DNA from 2 places in the Streptomyces sp. CA-146814 genome. Region 2 is predicted to be linked to the other one. Evidence: riboswitches for the same ligand, from Rfam matches in the RefSeq annotation. Region 2 holds a riboswitch; the other holds the start of a gene.
What was found. Region 2 has a riboswitch for cyclic di-AMP ahead of ACQP09_RS31915 (LysM peptidoglycan-binding domain-containing M23 family metallopeptidase). Riboswitches for the same ligand answer to the same signal wherever they lie in the genome.
Positions count from the first base shown of each region.

Region 1: linked by a shared signal. The riboswitch ahead of ACQP09_RS18460 (M23 family metallopeptidase) and the one ahead of ACQP09_RS31915 (LysM peptidoglycan-binding domain-containing M23 family metallopeptidase) in region 2 are both predicted to bind cyclic di-AMP.

Region 1 covers NZ_CP192068.1:4,165,414-4,173,200, reverse strand. The annotation lists gene lhgO (L-2-hydroxyglutarate oxidase) at 1-849, shown strand, start outside; gene trmB (tRNA (guanosine(46)-N7)-methyltransferase TrmB) at 842-1,789, shown strand; gene ACQP09_RS18470 (PrsW family intramembrane metalloprotease) at 1,944-3,476, shown strand; gene ACQP09_RS18465 (aldo/keto reductase) at 3,483-4,427, opposite strand; gene ACQP09_RS18460 (M23 family metallopeptidase) at 4,745-5,791, opposite strand; cyclic di-AMP (ydaO/yuaA leader) riboswitch at 5,803-5,957, opposite strand; gene ACQP09_RS18455 (PP2C family protein-serine/threonine phosphatase) at 6,165-7,397, opposite strand; gene ACQP09_RS18450 (MerR family transcriptional regulator) at 7,546-7,787, opposite strand, start outside.
Region 2 covers NZ_CP192068.1:7,225,644-7,233,430, forward strand. The annotation lists gene ACQP09_RS31895 (aspartate aminotransferase family protein) at 1-45, shown strand, start outside; gene ACQP09_RS31900 (helix-turn-helix domain-containing protein) at 105-713, shown strand; gene ACQP09_RS31905 (DUF6126 family protein) at 800-976, shown strand; gene ACQP09_RS31910 (tyrosine-protein phosphatase) at 981-1,793, opposite strand; cyclic di-AMP (ydaO/yuaA leader) riboswitch at 2,205-2,365, shown strand; gene ACQP09_RS31915 (LysM peptidoglycan-binding domain-containing M23 family metallopeptidase) at 2,369-3,343, shown strand; gene ACQP09_RS31920 (SGNH/GDSL hydrolase family protein) at 3,506-4,336, shown strand; gene ACQP09_RS31925 (STM4011 family radical SAM protein) at 4,340-5,257, opposite strand; gene ACQP09_RS31930 (STM4012 family radical SAM protein) at 5,265-6,653, opposite strand; gene ACQP09_RS31935 (STM4013/SEN3800 family hydrolase) at 6,653-7,462, opposite strand; gene ACQP09_RS31940 (STM4014 family protein) at 7,479-7,787, opposite strand, start outside.

The DNA of each region.
Region 1 (7,787 bases), 3.1 Mb from region 2:
GAGGTCCGGGGCCTCGCGGCGATCCGGGTCGGCACGACCGGCGTCTGCGACTTCACCGCCGTCGCCACCCGCTTCGCGACCGAGGTCACGGCCGCCGGCGGCATCGTGCGGTACGGGGCGGAGGTCGTGGCGATAGACCGGCGCGCCTGGGGCGTGGCGGTGCGGACGGCGGACGGTCTGGTGGTCCGCGCCCGGACGCTGGTCAACTGCGCGGGACTGCACTGCGACCGGGTGGCCCGGCTGGCGGGTGACGACCCGGAGGTGCGGATCGTGCCGTTCCGGGGCGAGTACTACGAGCTGGCCCGCCCCGAGCTGGTGCGCGGCCTGGTCTACCCGGTGCCGGACCCGGCCTTCCCGTTCCTCGGCGTCCACCTGACCCGGGGCTTCGACGGCACGGTCCACGTCGGCCCGAACGCGGTCCCCGCCCTGGCCCGCGAGGGATACGCCTGGCCGGTGGTGCGCCCCGCCGAACTGCTGTCCACGCTGAGCTGGCCGGGCACCTGGCGGATCGCCCGCAGACACTGGCGGTACGGGGCGGGCGAGGTGCACCGCTCGCTCTCGAAGTCCGCCTTCACCGAGGCCGTCCAACGGCTGCTGCCTGCCGTGCGGGAGGAGGATCTGCGCCCGTCGCCCGCCGGGGTCCGGGCCCAGGCGGTGCTGAAGGACGGCACGCTGGTCGACGACTTCCTGATCCGCGAGGCCCCGCACACCGTGCATGTGCTGAACGCCCCGTCGCCCGCCGCGACGGCGTGCCTGCCGATCGGGCGCGAGGTGGCGCGGCGGGCGCTGCGCCGGGCTCGGGAGACGGGGTGGAGGCCGCCCGCCGTAGAATCGGGTCATTGTGTCTGAGCAGCCCTTGAACCCCACCCCCGCCCCGGCCCCGGCCCCGGCCCCGGAAGAGGCAGCCGAGGCCACCGTGACCGGCTCAGCCCCCGCCGCGACTCCCGAGCCGGCGGCGGCGACCCCTGTGACCGGGTCCGCGACCGGGTCCACCGCCGCCGACGTCACCCCTGAGGAGGCCGCCGCGCTGCGGGCCGCCTCCTTCGAGCGGGCGCGTCGGCTGCGCCAGGAGCCCCGCTTCCCCGGTGGCCCCGCCGCCGACCCGGCCGGCTCGCACCACGAGCGCCGGATCCGCAGCTTCCAGCCGCGCCGCAGCCGGGTCACCACCGGCCAGCAGGAGGCCCTGGAGCGGCTGTGGCCGAAGTGGGGCCTGGACATCGACGGCAAGCGGGTCCTGGATCTGGCCGAGCTGTTCGACGGGCTGCCGGTCGTCCTGGAGATCGGGTTCGGCATGGGCGAGGCCACCGCGCAGATGGCGGCCGAGGACCCGGGCACCGGCATCCTCGCCGTCGACGTCCACACCCCGGGCCAGGGCAACCTGCTGGGCCTGGCGGACAAGGCGGGCTCGACCAACGTACGGGTGGCCAACGGCGACGCGGTGATCCTGCTCCGCGAGATGCTGGCCCCCGAGTCGCTCGACGGCCTGCGGGTCTACTTCCCGGACCCGTGGCCCAAGGCCCGCCACCACAAGCGGCGCCTGATCCAGCCCGAGTTCCTGGACCTGGTGGCCCCGGTGCTCAAGCCCGGCGCGATCGTGCACTGCGCGACCGACTGGGAGCCGTACGCGGAGCAGATGCTGGAGGTGCTGACCGCGCACCCCCGCTTCGCCAACACGGCGGCGGACGGCGGATACGCGCCGCGTCCGGCGTTCCGGCCGCTCACCCGGTTCGAGGGCCAGGGCCTGGACAAGGGCCACGTCGTGCACGACCTGCTGTTCGCCCGGATCTGACACACCGCCCGGGCAGACCGCCGCCGGGTGAGGCGCGTCCCGGTCGAACACCGAACCACCCTGGCCGAGCACTGAACCGTCCTGGCCGAACAGCGAGCCGTCCTGGCCGGATGCACCGTCGCCGGGTGTCAGTGCTCCTCGTTAGGGTCGAGGGGTGTCCGACGGTTCCGTGCAGTACCAGCAGCGGCAGCCGGCGGTCCCGGTCCTCCACGAGCAGCGGCCCGAGGAGGTGTTGGGCGCCGTGCCGGAGCGCGGCCGTTGGCAGTACCGGCCGCGCCGCGTCTCCCTGGTCTGGCGCAGCAAGGTGTTCCGCCTGGGGACCGTGATCGTGGCGCTCGCGCTGTGCGGGCTGGTGATCCTCGCCCTGGTCCGCGAGCAGACGGGCCCGGAGGGGTTCCTCGTCGGCCTCGGCCTGGCGCTGCTGCCGGTACCGCTCCTGATGGCCGCCTTCCGCTGGCTGGACCGGGTCGAGCCGGGCCCCTGGCGGAACCTGATCTTCTGCTTCGCCTGGGGCGCGTGCGCCGCAGCACTCGTCGCGATCATCGCCAACTCGTTCGCCATGCGGTGGATAGCCACCGCGACGGCCGACCCGGCGAGCGCCGACACGCTGGGCGCGACGGTGATCGCCCCGGTCGTGGAGGAGAGCGCCAAGGCCGTCTCGATCCTGCTGATCTTCATCTTCCAAAGGCGGGAGTTCCGGGGCGTGGTCGACGGCATCGTGGTCGCGGGCTTCACCGCGACGGGCTTCGCCTTCACCGAGAACATCCTCTACCTGGGCAACGCGTTCGACGAGGATCAGCAGCTCGGCAGTTCCGGGATCGCCTCGGTGACCGCCGGGACGTTCTTCGTACGGATCGTGATGTCGCCGTTCGCGCATCCGCTGTTCACGGTGCTCACCGGTCTCGGCTTCGGCTTCGCGGCCATCAGCGCCCGCCACCACCGGGTCCGCCGGATCGCCCTGCCCGTGCTCGGCCTGCTGCTGGCGATGGGCCTGCACGCCCTGTGGAACGGCTCTTCGGCCTTCGGCCCGTACGGCTTCTGGGCGATGTACGGGATGGTGATGGTCCCGGTCTTCGCGCTGGTGACCTGGCTGGCGATCTGGTGGCGCCGGCGTGAGCTGCGGACGCTCGCCGCCGAACTGCCCGCGTACGCCACGGCCGGCTGGCTGACCCCGGCCGAGCCGCTGGCCCTCTCCTCGATGCGGACCCGGGGCGTGGCGCGCGATCTGGCCCGCCACTGGCACGGGAAGCAGGACCGGTCGCGGGGCCGGGCGGCGGCGCGCGCGGTGGCGGAGTACGAGTCGTTCGCGACGACCCTGGCCGGCCTGCGCCGCCGCGCCCGCCATGACGCGGTGGGCCCGGACTTCGCCGTCCGGGAGCGGGAGCTGCTGCACCACCTCTGGCAACGCCGCGCCATCGCCGCCCCGGCCCTCACCCACGCGGCCCAGATGACCGGCACCGGCCCGCGCCCACACCCGTACCGACAGCCGGCGCCGTACGGACAGCGACAGGAACACGGATACGGGCAGGGGCAGGCGCAGGCGCAGGGGCAGAGTTACGGGCACGGGCAGGGCTACGGCTACGGCTACGGGCAGGGGCACGGAACCGCGTACGGCAGCCCGCCCCCGCAGCAGCCGTACCCGTACGGCCGACAGAGCCCGTACGGCTCCACCCCGCCTCCCCCGTAAGGCGGTTCAGGCCGACGCCTCCGTCAGGGCCGCCAGCTCCGCCTCCGTCAGCTCCAGGTCCGCGACGGCCAGCAGCGCGGGGAGCTGTTCGACCGTGCGGGCCGAGGCGATCGGGGCCGCGACCGTCGGACGGGCGGCGAGCCAGGCGAGGGCCACCGTCGCGATCTCGGCACCCCGCTCCGTGGCCACCTGGTCGAGGGCGGCCAGCACCGTGCGGCCGCGCTCCGACTCCAGGTGCTCGCCCGCCTTCGCGGAGCGGGCGCTCTCCACGGTGGCGCCGGGGCGGTACTTGCCGGTGAGGAAGCCCGAGGCCAGCGCGTAGTACGGGACGGCGGCGAGGCCGGCGCGGGCGGCGGTCTCCTGGAGCGGGCCCTCATAGGTGGCGCGGGAGACCAGGTTGTAGTGCGGCTGGAGCGCGACGTACCGGGCCAGGCCCTCGCGCTCGGAGAAGTCCAGCGACTCCTGGAGGCGCTCCGGGCTGATGTTGGAGGCGGCGATGTGGCGCACCTTGCCGTCCCTCACCAGCTGGTCGAGGGCGGTGATGATCTCCTCCACCGGGACGGTCTCGTCGTCGAAGTGCGTGTAGTAGAGGTCGATGTGGTCGGTGCCGAGGCGGCGCAGCGACTGCTCGGCCGCGCCCTTGATGGTGGCGGCGGAGAGCCCCTGGAAATCGGGGTGGGCGCCGACCTTGGTGGCCACGACGATGTCGGAACGGTTGGCGCGGGAGGCGAGCCAGGCGCCGATGACGGTCTCCGACTCACCGCCCCGGTTGCCCTCGGCCCAGGCGGAGTAGGCGTCGGCGGTGTCGACGAAGTTGCCGCCGGCCGCGGCGTACGCGTCCAGGACGGCGAAGGACCGGTCCTCGTCGGCGGTCCAGCCGAAGACGTTGCCGCCGAGGGCGAGGGGGAAGACCTGGAGGTCGGAGCTGCCGAGCGTGCGCAGAGAAGTCATGTCGGGGTTCAACGGCAGCGGCGGAGCGGTGTATTCCGTGCCGGGGCCGCGCATTACGTGCCGGAGCCTCGTATTCCATCGCGGAGCCGCGCATTCCGTGCCTGAGCGGCGCATTCCATTCCGGAGCGGCGCATTCCATTCCGGAGCGGCGCATCCCGCGCGCCGGAGCCGCGCATTCCGCACGCCGGAGCCCCATGTTCCACCCCTGGACCCGCCGACCCGCCGGACGGACCGGCCGCCGGACGGACCGGCAGCCCTGACGTCGGGGGGTGAGCGTCAGGGCTGCCGGGGTTTCGGGTCCTACGGGCGCGAGTGCCTCAGACGGAGAGACCCTTGCTGTTCAGCCATGCGACCGGGTTCATCGCCGAGCCGCCCGCGGTGTGGACCTCCAGGTGGAGGTGGACACCGGTCACGTTGCCGGTCGCGCCCATGCGGCCGATGGTCTCGCCGGTGCTGACCTGCTGGCCGACCGAGACGTCGATCGAGGACTGGTGCGCGTACCAGATCTCCGTGCCGTCCTCCAGCTGGAGGACCGTGCGGTAGCCGTACGAACCGGACCAGCCGGCCTCCGTGATGGTGCCGCTGTGCACGGCCTTGAGCGGCGAACCGGCCGCTCCGGCGAAGTCCAGGCCGGTGTGCTGGCCGGAGGACCACATGGCGCCCGACTGGCCGTAGGTCGAGGTGATCGTGTACGAGGAGGCCGGCAGCGTGTAGCTGGCGCGGAGCTTGGCGAGGCGCTCCTCCTCGGCCTTCTTCGCCGCGGCCTCCTCGGCCGCCTTCTTCTCGGCGGCGATCTTGGCCTTGACCTTGGCCTCGGCCTCGTCCTGCTGCTTCTTCGCCTCGGCGGCGGCCTTCTCGGCCGCGGCCTTCTCCTCGGCGGCCTTGGCCTCGGCGTCGGCGTTGGCCTGCTGCTGCTCGGCCTGCTGGAGGATCCGGGCGCGCAGGGCCTCGCCGGCGTCGGTGGTGCCCTGCTCGGCCTCGGCGGTCGTGATGCCGGCGGAGGTGAGCGGAGCGGCGGCGAGGACCGGTGCGTCCTCGGCGTCGTCGGACATGAACGCCCCGACGCCGGGAAGGGACTTGGCGTCGGGGAGGTTGTCCGCGATGGAATCGGGAAGAGAGATGGAGACCGGCGGCTTGCTCTGGGCGGTGGCCATGCCACCCGCACCGACTGCCGCTATGACGCCGACCCCGAGGACGGTGGAGCTACGGGCGAGACCCCGCTGCTTGGACACGCGGTGCTTGCCGCGCACGGGACGGATGGACTCCGCGGTGGGGTTCCACTCCTCCCACGTCCGCTCCGGGCCACCGAGGCCATCGGCAGTGAAGGGTGACGGGGCCTCAGGGGCAGGGTGATTGGACGCCACGTGGGCGCGCTCCTTTCCTTCCTTCTCGCCTACCGGGTTAGCTGACGGGTTCGGAGCAGGAAGGTCTCCTACGGGCCCCTCTGCCTCACGATGGAGACACAGGCGTCCGATTCACCCCATGTAGGTGGTTCCCCGGTTCCCTTGCGGAATTCGGCGCTCGCGCACGGCGCCGTCTCTGACGACGGCTGGGACGACCGCGCTGCGTTATCGAACGTTAATAGACAGACGGGCCCGATTCCAAGCTGTTCCTGTTGATCATTAACGGCTTCGACGGGGACTTACCACCCACAAGCCGCCCGAATCGGACGGCTTGACGACCCCTCGCCCACACCTCTTTTTCTGATGGTGTGTCAACTGTTATGCGGAGCGGTGCTCATCGATTACGCACCGTGTCATCACCCCGGCCGACGATCTTCACCGTCGTCCGCCGCGGCGCCTGGCCCTCCGCCGGCCGGCTGACCGCGAGCAGCGCCATGTCGTCCGTCGACCGGCCGCCGGTGTGCAGCCGTACGTCGTCGGTGAGCGCCGAGAGCAGCTCCTCGGGGCCGGGGAAGATGCGGCCGCGCAGCCGGGCCGCCGGGTCGTAGAAGACGCCGTTCGCGTCGCGCGCCTCGGAGAGGCCGTCCGTGAAGGCGAGCAGCGTCGAACCGGCGGGCAGCTCCCACTCGTCGGACCGGTCCGGCCACACGCCGAGGTCCATCCCCAGCGGCAGCGCGGGCACGCTCGGGGCCAGGACTTCCAGGGCCCCGTCCGCGTGCAGCAGGATCGGCTCGGGATGGCCGCGGTTGACGAGGCGCAGGGAGGCCGAGCCGGGCGGGATCTCGGCCAGGACGGCGGTGATGAACCCCTCCATGGCATCCAGCCCGTACCGCCGCGTCCCCTCCCGCGCGAGCGCCCGCTCCAGCCGCTGCGCCACGCCCTCCAGGGACCGCTCCTGCTCGGCGGCCTCCCGGAACGCGCCGATGATCACCGCCACCGCCTCCACGGCGTCCAGTCCCTTGCCGCGCACGTCGCCGACGACCAGGCGTACACCGTACGGAGTGTCCGCCACCGCGAACAGGTCCCCGCCGACGAACTCGTCCGCCTGCGCCGCCTCGTACCGCGCCGCCACCTGGAGCCCGCCGATCCGCTCCGCCGGCGTCGGCAGTACGGCCCGCATGGCGGTCTCCGCGATGACCCGTGCCGAGGCCAGCTGCTCGTTGCTGCGGCGCACGACCCCGTTGATGACGAGGGCCAGGGCCGCGGCGGTGAGGACCGTGATCATCTCGATGACCGGGACGACCTGCGTGGACGTGCCGTCGGAGATCCGCATCGCGATGACGGAGAGGACCGAGGCCACTCCCGTACGGATGGTGCTGGCGAGCGAGAAGAACGGCGCGGCGATCAGCGGCGCGGCCACGAACAGCGGTACGGCGGTGAAGTTGGGCGGCGCGAGCGAGTCGAAGAGGAGCCCGCCGCCGATCAGCAGCACCGGCAGCAGCCGCACGAACCGCCGCGTCCCGGCGCTCCGCGCCACCACCGGCTTCCCGCGCCCCGTCGAGCCGGGCGCGGCCCGCCCGGGGATCCCGAGGCTCGCCTTCACGAGCCCGCGCCCCTTATCCGCCATCCCCACCACCTGTGCACTCCTGCTGCCCGGTCCGGCCACGGCTGCGGACGGTACCGCGCCCCGCCCAGGCTTCCCGGAGCCGCGCCGTGCGGCGACCCGTCATCGGCCGAATAGGGGGAAGCGGGCCTGGTGCCGAGGCCCTCCGTGGTCAGTCGGAGAGCCGGCGTTCGGCGTAGATCGTCAGTGCATCCCGTACGAAGGCGGCGGTGCCGTCCCCGTAGCGATCGTAGTTCTTTCCGAAGCGGGGATCGGCGACATACATCTCGCCGAGCCCGATGACGTAGGAGCGACCGGGCTCCTTGTCCGCCGCCCGGCCCGCCGCTCGTCCCGCCGCCCGGCCCGGCCCGCCGCCCGACGCGTCGCTCGCCGCCGTGGACGACGACAGCCACG
Region 2 (7,787 bases):
GACTTCGGCCGGACACTGGTCAAGCAGGCGGTGGCCAACCGCTGAGCTTTTGCCTCTGGGGTAAGTTATTTGCCCCGGAGGAAAGTTCCTGGCCCAATGGACACATGAACCCTCCGGACGAAGGGGCGGCCGACGAGCTCCCCGGCGTCGCCCCCCGCCTGCGCGACCTGCGCCGCGGCCGCGGTCTCACCCTGGAGACCGCCGCCCAGCGGGCCGGACTCTCCCCGGCCCACCTCTCCCGGCTGGAGACCGGCCGCCGGCAGCCTTCGCTTCCCATGCTGCTCGGCCTCGCCCGCATCTACGGTACGACGGTCTCCGAGCTGCTCGGCGAGAAGCCGCCCGAACGCGAGGCGGTCATCCGGGGCGGCGCGTTCGAGGGTGCCGAGGCGGACGGCTGGATGTACCGCCGGGCCGGCGGCTCGGGCCGCGCCATGCAGGCGCTGCGGGTCCGGGTCCCGTACGGCGCCCAGGGCGATCTGGTGCGGGTGCACCCCGGTGAGGAATGGCTGTACGTCCTCGGCGGGCGGCTGCGGGTCGCGCTGGGGGAGACCGTGCACGATCTGGACCCGGGCGACAGTGCCCACTTCGACTCGCTCACCCCGCACCGGATCGCGGCCCTGGACCGGGGCGGGGCGGAGCTGCTCTTCGTCCACTCCCTGCTCCAGAGCCCCGCGGCCGAGCTCTGCCTCGGCAACGCGCTCCACACGCGCTGACCCCGGCGCCCCGCTCACCGCCGCGACCTTCCGTACCACCGGAGCCTTCGTACCCACCGGCCGCGAGGCCGGCAGAGAGGACCGTCATGTCCGATTCCGAGCACTACGACCCGCTGACCCCGAGGCGCCCGAAGGCCACCGAGGACACGCAGGAGCGCCGGATGCCGCGCGGCCTGGTGATCCGGCTCTTCGCCTACCTGGTGGTCGGCCACGTGATCGCGGCCTTCCTCTACCTGCTCTTCGTGGTGGCGGGCGCCGAATAGCCGCTCAGCCCTGGTCGAGCAGGCGCTCGCGGAGCCGCTCCCGGGTCTCGGGGGAGACCTTCAGGCCCTCCGTCAGATAGCGGTCCGTCGTGCCCCAGGTCTCGTCGATGGCCGCGAACGCCGCTTCGAGGTAGGAGGCCTGCGCGCCGAAGAGCGGATTGAGCAGCTCCATCACCTCGGGGGACATTCCGGTCTCGGACATGTCCGTGCGCTTCACCTTGTACCGGCGGTGCGGGTCGTTGGACTTGAGGTAGTCCGCCTCGATCGCCTCGCGCTCGACGCCCACCGCGAGCAGCGAGACCGCGATCGACAGACCCGCCCGGTCCTTGCCGGCCGCGCAGTGCATCAGGGCCGGCACGCTGTCCTCCGCGAGCGCGTGCAGGACGCGGCTGTGCTCGGCGGTGCGGTCGACGATGGTCGAGCGGTACATGGTGATCATGCGCTCGGTGCCCTTGCCGTTGGCCAGGATCGACCGCAGCTGCTCGATGTTCCCGTCACGCACCAGTCGCCAGAACTCGGCGCCGTCCGCCGGGTCGGAGAGCGGAATGCTGACATTGCGGACACCGGTCAGCTCGATGTCGTACCCGTCGAGCGCGTGGTCGGCGGAGTTCCGGAAGTCGAAGACGGTGTGCAGCCCGAGCCCGGCGAGGAAGAGCGCGTCCTCGGCGGTGGCGTGCGCCAGGTGGCCGCTGCGGTAGAGCCGGCCGAAGGCGGTGCGCCGCCCGTCCGTGGTGGGAAGCCCGCCCACGTCGCGGAAGTTGCGGACTCCGGTCAGTGCGGTCTCGGTCGGCGGGACCTGCGGCACCTGCTGCGTCACGGTGGCTCCTGGAATCTCTGGCGTCGGCGCGGCTCTCCGGCGAGGGCGCTCCTGTGACGATACGACATCGGTTCACCGGGCAACCATCGGCTGACTGACGGTGCGTCAGGGCTCCCGCCGACGGCATGTCCGTATTGGTGCATTTCGCAGAACATGCCCCGCTAATGGGGGAGATGGGAATCCGTAGGTGAGCGGGATCATATCCGTGACGGACGGTGGCGGTGGCTCCGAGGCGTTTTCCCGGGATCCGCAAGGAAAGCCAAGATCCGTAATCCACGGAGTGTGACGGGAAATCCGGAGCGAAATTGAATCGATGATTCCGGGGCGGAACCGACGGCTTGTTCCTGTCGTCCCGACTCGTTTACGGTCACCGTCAATCCGGACGGACCGCCTAATCCTGCCGCCGCCCGGAATTCGCACCCACCCACTCACGTGTGGCAGGAGCGGGGGAACCAGGTAAGCCGCCGGCCCGGAGCGATCCGGACCGGCTCGGGGTGAAGTCGCCATCCGGCGGCCGGGCATCTCCAGCCCGAACCCGACAGCTCACCTCGCAGGCGCCGGAGAGGAACTTCCCCATGCCCGCAAAGGGTAAGCACCGCCGTCCCAAGTCCGGCCCGATCCACCGCGGCGTCCTCGCCGCGGGCACCGGCGGCGCCGTACTCGCCCTCCCGCTGTTCGGCGCCACCGGCGCCCACGCCGCGGAGAAGGCGGCCCCCGCCGTCAAGCCCGCCGCCGCCTCGGCCGCCGCCCAGGCCGCCCCGCAGGCCGCGCCCGCCACGGCGAAGACCACCGCGAAGACGTACGCCGTCGTCTCCGGCGACTACCTCGCCAAGATCGCCTCCGAGCACCAGGTCAAGGGTGGCTGGCAGAAGCTGTACCAGGACAACCGCTCCACCGTCGGCGAGAACCCGAGCCTGATCTTCCCGGGCATGAAGCTGACCCTCGGCGCCAAGGCCACCGGCTCCGCCGCGCCTTCGGAGGCCAAGAAGTCCGCTCCGGCCCCCAAGGCCGCCGCGCCGAAGAAGGCCGCCCCGAAGAAGGCCGAGCCGGCCCCGAAGGCCGACACCGTCTCGGCCGACGAGTCCGACGCCGCCGCCGAGTCCGGTGCCTCCACGCAGACCGGCTCCTCCCAGGCCACCGGCTCCGGCTGGACCGCACCGCTCGACAACGCCAACGTCACCACCCAGTACCGCGCTTCCGGCGCCAGCTGGTCCAGCGGCTACCACACCGGCTCCGACTTCCAGGCCGCGTCCGGCACCCCCGTCAAGGCCATCGGCCCGGGCACCGTGGTCTCGGCCGGCTGGAGCGGTTCGTACGGCAACGAGGTCGTCATCCAGCACGAGGACGGCATGTACTCCCAGTACGCCCACCAGTCCTCGCTGAGCGTCTCCGCCGGCCAGACCGTCACCGGCGGCCAGCAGATCGGCCTCTCCGGCTCCACCGGAAACTCCACCGGCCCGCACCTCCACTTCGAGGTCCGCACCGGCCCGGGCTACGGCTCCGACGTCGACCCGGTCGCCTACCTGCGGCAGCACGGCGTCTCCCTCTGACCCGAGGGCGAGAAGAAGTGAACGAGGGGCGGTGCGCGGCGGCGCACCGCCCCTCCACTTATTCCGGCTTTACCGAAATCTGACCGGGTGGTCTATGTCACCACCCGTCAACCCCGTATTACGGTCGCGTAGGTCACATTGAACGGTGCAGGATATGGGCTTGTGGCAGACGATTCGAGAACCCAGCAGCAGAACATCATCGGGTCGTACGCGGCGATCGGGGACAGTTTCACCGAGGGCGTCGGCGACCCAGGCCCCGACGGCGCCTTCGTCGGCTGGGCGGACCGGTTCGCGGTGCTCCTCGCCGACCGGCTCCCGGTCCCCGACGCGGCGACGAACCCGGACGACGACACCCGGCACGGCAATTTCCGTTACGCCAATCTCGCCGTACGCGGACGCCTCCTCGACCAGATCGTGGCGGAGCAGATCCCCCGCGCCAAGGAACTGGCCCCCGACCTGGTCAGCTTCTGCGCCGGCGGCAACGACATCATCCGGCCCGGCGCCGACCCCGACGACCTGGCCGAGCGCTTCGAGCGGGCCGTCGCCGACCTGACCCAGGCGGTCGGCACCGTCATGGTCACCACCGGGTTCGACACCCGGGGCGTTCCGGTGCTGCGCCACATGCGCGGCAAGATCGCCACGTACAACGTGCATCTGAGGGCCATCGCCGACCGGTACCGGTGCCCCGTGCTCGACCTGTGGTCGCTGCGCTCGGTCCAGGACCGGCGCGCCTGGGACGCCGACCGGCTCCACCTGTCGCCCGAGGGCCACACCCGCGTCGCGCTCCGCGCCGCCCAGGTCCTCGGCCACGACGTGCCGGCCGACCCGGACCAGCCGTGGCCGCCGCAGGCCCAGCGCACGCCCTTCGACGCGCGGCGCGACAACGTCCAGTGGGCGCGGGAGTACCTGGTGCCGTGGATCGGCCGACGGCTGCGCGGCGAGTCGTCCGGCGACCACGTCGCGGCGAAGCGGCCGGACCTGCTGCCGCTGTAGAGGTCAGGGGCCGAGCAGCGGGAGCGTACGCCGGGACGGGCCCGGGACCACCGGTCCGCCCGGCGCCGGGCCCGCGCCGAACCCGGCGGGTATCCGCTCCAGCACGCCGCCCGCGAACACGTCGTACAGCGGCAGCGTTTCCAGGTGCACATAGCCGATGTGGCAGTCGCACACGGCGAGCGGACAGGCCCGTGGGCCGAGCGCCGCGCGGTAGCTGCCGTCGTAGAGGTTGCCCAGCTCCGCCTTGACGAAGTGGCAGCGCCGCACCGTGCCCTCGCCGTCCACCGAGATCACCGACTCGCCGGTCCGGCAGGGCAGCCCGGCCGAGCGGTGCGGATGGCGGCTGTACGGGAAGAGCGGGTCCAGCTCCGTCCACCGCTCCGCCTCCTCGTCGGTGTACGTCTGCCCCTCGGCCGCGTTCACCCAGAGGTACACCTCGGCGGGCAGCGCCGCCCGCAGCCGCCGGGCCTCGTCCAGGTGGGCCTCGAACCCGACCACGCCGGCGCTGTAGCGGATGCCTCGCGCGGTCAGCTCCCGGCACTTCCCGAGGAACCGCTCGTACGGTGTCTGGCCCGGGTGGTACGTGCACCAGAGCGCGATCCGCTCCGGGTCCGCGTCCGCCAGCCACGCCGTGCGGCCGCTGAGGTTCGTCTGGATGGCGACCCGGCCGATGTGCGGCAGGTGCGACAGCTCGGCCAGCGCCCGCCGGTACCAGGAGCGCACCAGACCCTCGCCCCACGGCGTGAACAGCACGGAGAGCCGGTCACCGGTCTGTGCGGTGGCCCACGCGGTGAACCGCTCCAGCGCCTCCCGGTCGGACGTCAACCGGTCCTTGCTGTCCCGCCGCTTGGCGAACGGGCAGTACGGGCAGTCGTAGTCGCACGACGCCAGCGGGCCCCGGTAGAGGATGGTCAGATCCACGGCCCGCTCACTTCCGCTCGTACGCGGCCATCGCCGCCCGCACCCCGGGCGAGAACAGCGCCGGACCCAGCGCGTCCGAGTGCGCGAGGCCCAGCGGCGAGAGCCGCAGCAGACCCTCCGGCGCGTGCGGGTCCAGCCAGCCCCGGGCCGCGAACCGCTCCAGCTCGGCGGGAAAGTCCGCGCGGGGGTCGGTGCCGAAGCGGGCGCGGTAGTCGGACACGGGCAGCCCCGCCGCCTGGAGCAGCGACTGGAGGAGGTGACGTCTGCGGGCCTCGGCCTCGTCGACGTACCTGCCGACCTCGGCACACGAGAAGTCCTCGGTGGCGGTGAAGCGGTCGATGATGGACCGGATCTCCCGCATGTCGACCGCGTAGTCGAAGGAGTAGTGCAGGGCCGCCGTGTAGGAACGGGCCCCGCAGCCGAGCCCGATCATCCCGTCGGTCTGGCAGGCGTAGTCCTCGGGACCCTCCTGGGGTGCGTCGGCGCGGCGGAACATCCGCATCGACACCTGCTCGTAGCCGTGCGCCAGCAGATGGTCCCGGCCCACCGCGTACAGCCGCAGCCGCTGCTCGTCCCAGGCGGCCTGCTCCAGGGCCTCCGCCTCCGGTCCGGCCGCCGCGCCGAGCCGGTGCAGGCCGGTCAGCGGGCGGACGTACAGCGGGTAGAGGTACAGCTCCTCCGGCCGCCAGGCCAGCGCGGCGTCCAGCGAGGTACGCCAGGTGCGCTCGGTCTGGCCGTCGATGCCGTAGATCAGGTCGATGTTCAGCACCGGTATCCGCGCGTCCCTCATGCGGCCGAGCGCCGCCTCCACCTCGGCCCGGCGCTGCGGGCGGACGGCGGCCCGCGCCTCCTCGTCCACGAAGCTCTGTACGCCGATGCTGACCCGGGTCGTGCCCCGGTCGGCCAGCACCGCGAGCCGGTCGGCCGTCGCCGTGGACGGTGACGTCTCCACCGAGAGCGGCACCGCGCGCAGATCGGCGCCCATCCGCTTCTCCGCGATGTCGCAGAGCCGCTCCAGCTCGTCCGCCGTCAGGAAGGTCGGCGTCCCGCCGCCGAAGGCAGCCGCCGCGAACCGCACCGGCTCGTCGTCGCCGAGCGCGTCCCGTACGGCCACGGCCTGTCGGTCCAGCGCGTCGAGGTAGCGGGTGGTGAGCTCCTCGGGCGCGCCGATCCGGGTGAAGAGGTTGCAGAAGCCGCAGCGGACCTCGCAGAACGGTATGTGGAGGTAGAGCGAGAGGGCGTTCTTCGGCTCCGCCGCCCACAGCTCGCGCAGCGCGGGCCGCTCCGGCAGCGGGCGGTAGGCCGTCTTGTGCGGATAGGCGTAGACGTAACTCTCGTACGGCCTGACGGCGGGCGTGCCGGTCGCCGTAGCGGTGCTGGTGGTGCTGGTGGTCATCAGGAGGCCCCCGGTTCGAGGAAGAAGTGCGCGTACGGCACGGTCCAGACGGCTTCGTGGCCGAGCCGGTGGCCGGTGTAGCCGTCGTCGCCGTACGTCGTGCCGTGGTCGGAGCAGACGATGGCGAAGCACCGGCGGCGGCTGCTCGCGGCGGCGAAGAGCCGGCCGATGTGCCGGTCGACGTACTCCAGAGCGGCCGCGTGCGTAGCCTTGGAGTCGCCCGCCTCGCGGGTCGCGCCCGGTGTGTGGAACCAGTTCGGCTGGTGGAGCGCGGACACGTTGACGAAGAGGAAGAGCCGCTGCTCGTCAGGGAGTTCGGCCACGACCTTCTCGGCCCGGGTCACCTGTTCCTCGAACGAGGTCGGTGAGGCGACACCGAACTCCGGCTCCCAGTGGCTCTCCTGGAACATGCCGGGCAGCACCGACCCCAGCGGCCCCTGCCGGTTGAAGAAGCCGACCCCGCCGACGCACACCGTGCGGTAGCCCTCGGCGGCCAGACCCGACACCAGGTCCGGGGTGTCGAAGACGAACGTGCCGTCCGCCGTCGTCTCACTGCCCGCGAACCGCGCCGCGAACAGCCGCGGATGCGGACCGGGAGCGGCGGGCGTCGGCAGGAAGCCGGCGAACATCGCCTGGTGCGAGGCGTAGGTGAAGCTGCCGGGTGCGTGCCGCTTCTCCCACACGCCGCCGGGCAGACGGGCGGCCAGATTCGGGATGCGTCCGGCGGCGGCCAGCTCGACGGCGACGTCATGGCGCAGCGTGTCCAGAGTGACCAGCAGGAGGTCGTGGCTGCCGACGACTTCGGCCATATCGGGTCGCTGAGGGTCAGAGAGCGGTGGCGGCACGGTGGTTCCTCGTTCGGTCCAGTACGGCGGCGACCTGCGCCGCATAGGTGTCCAGCCCTTCGGCACCGCTGCCGGGCAGCCCGGTCAGGCCGGGCAGCAGATCGCCGAAGGCGTTGACCTCGCCGACGGCGAACCGCCGCCAGCCGGCCGCGGGCAGCAGGTCGACGCCCACGCACAGCGTCCCGGGGAAGCAGGCGGCGGCCCGCTCGCACATGGACAGGGCCTCGCGCCAGCAGCCGCCGACCGCCGACACGGCGGCCCGGACCTCGCCGAGATCGCCTCGGGCGCC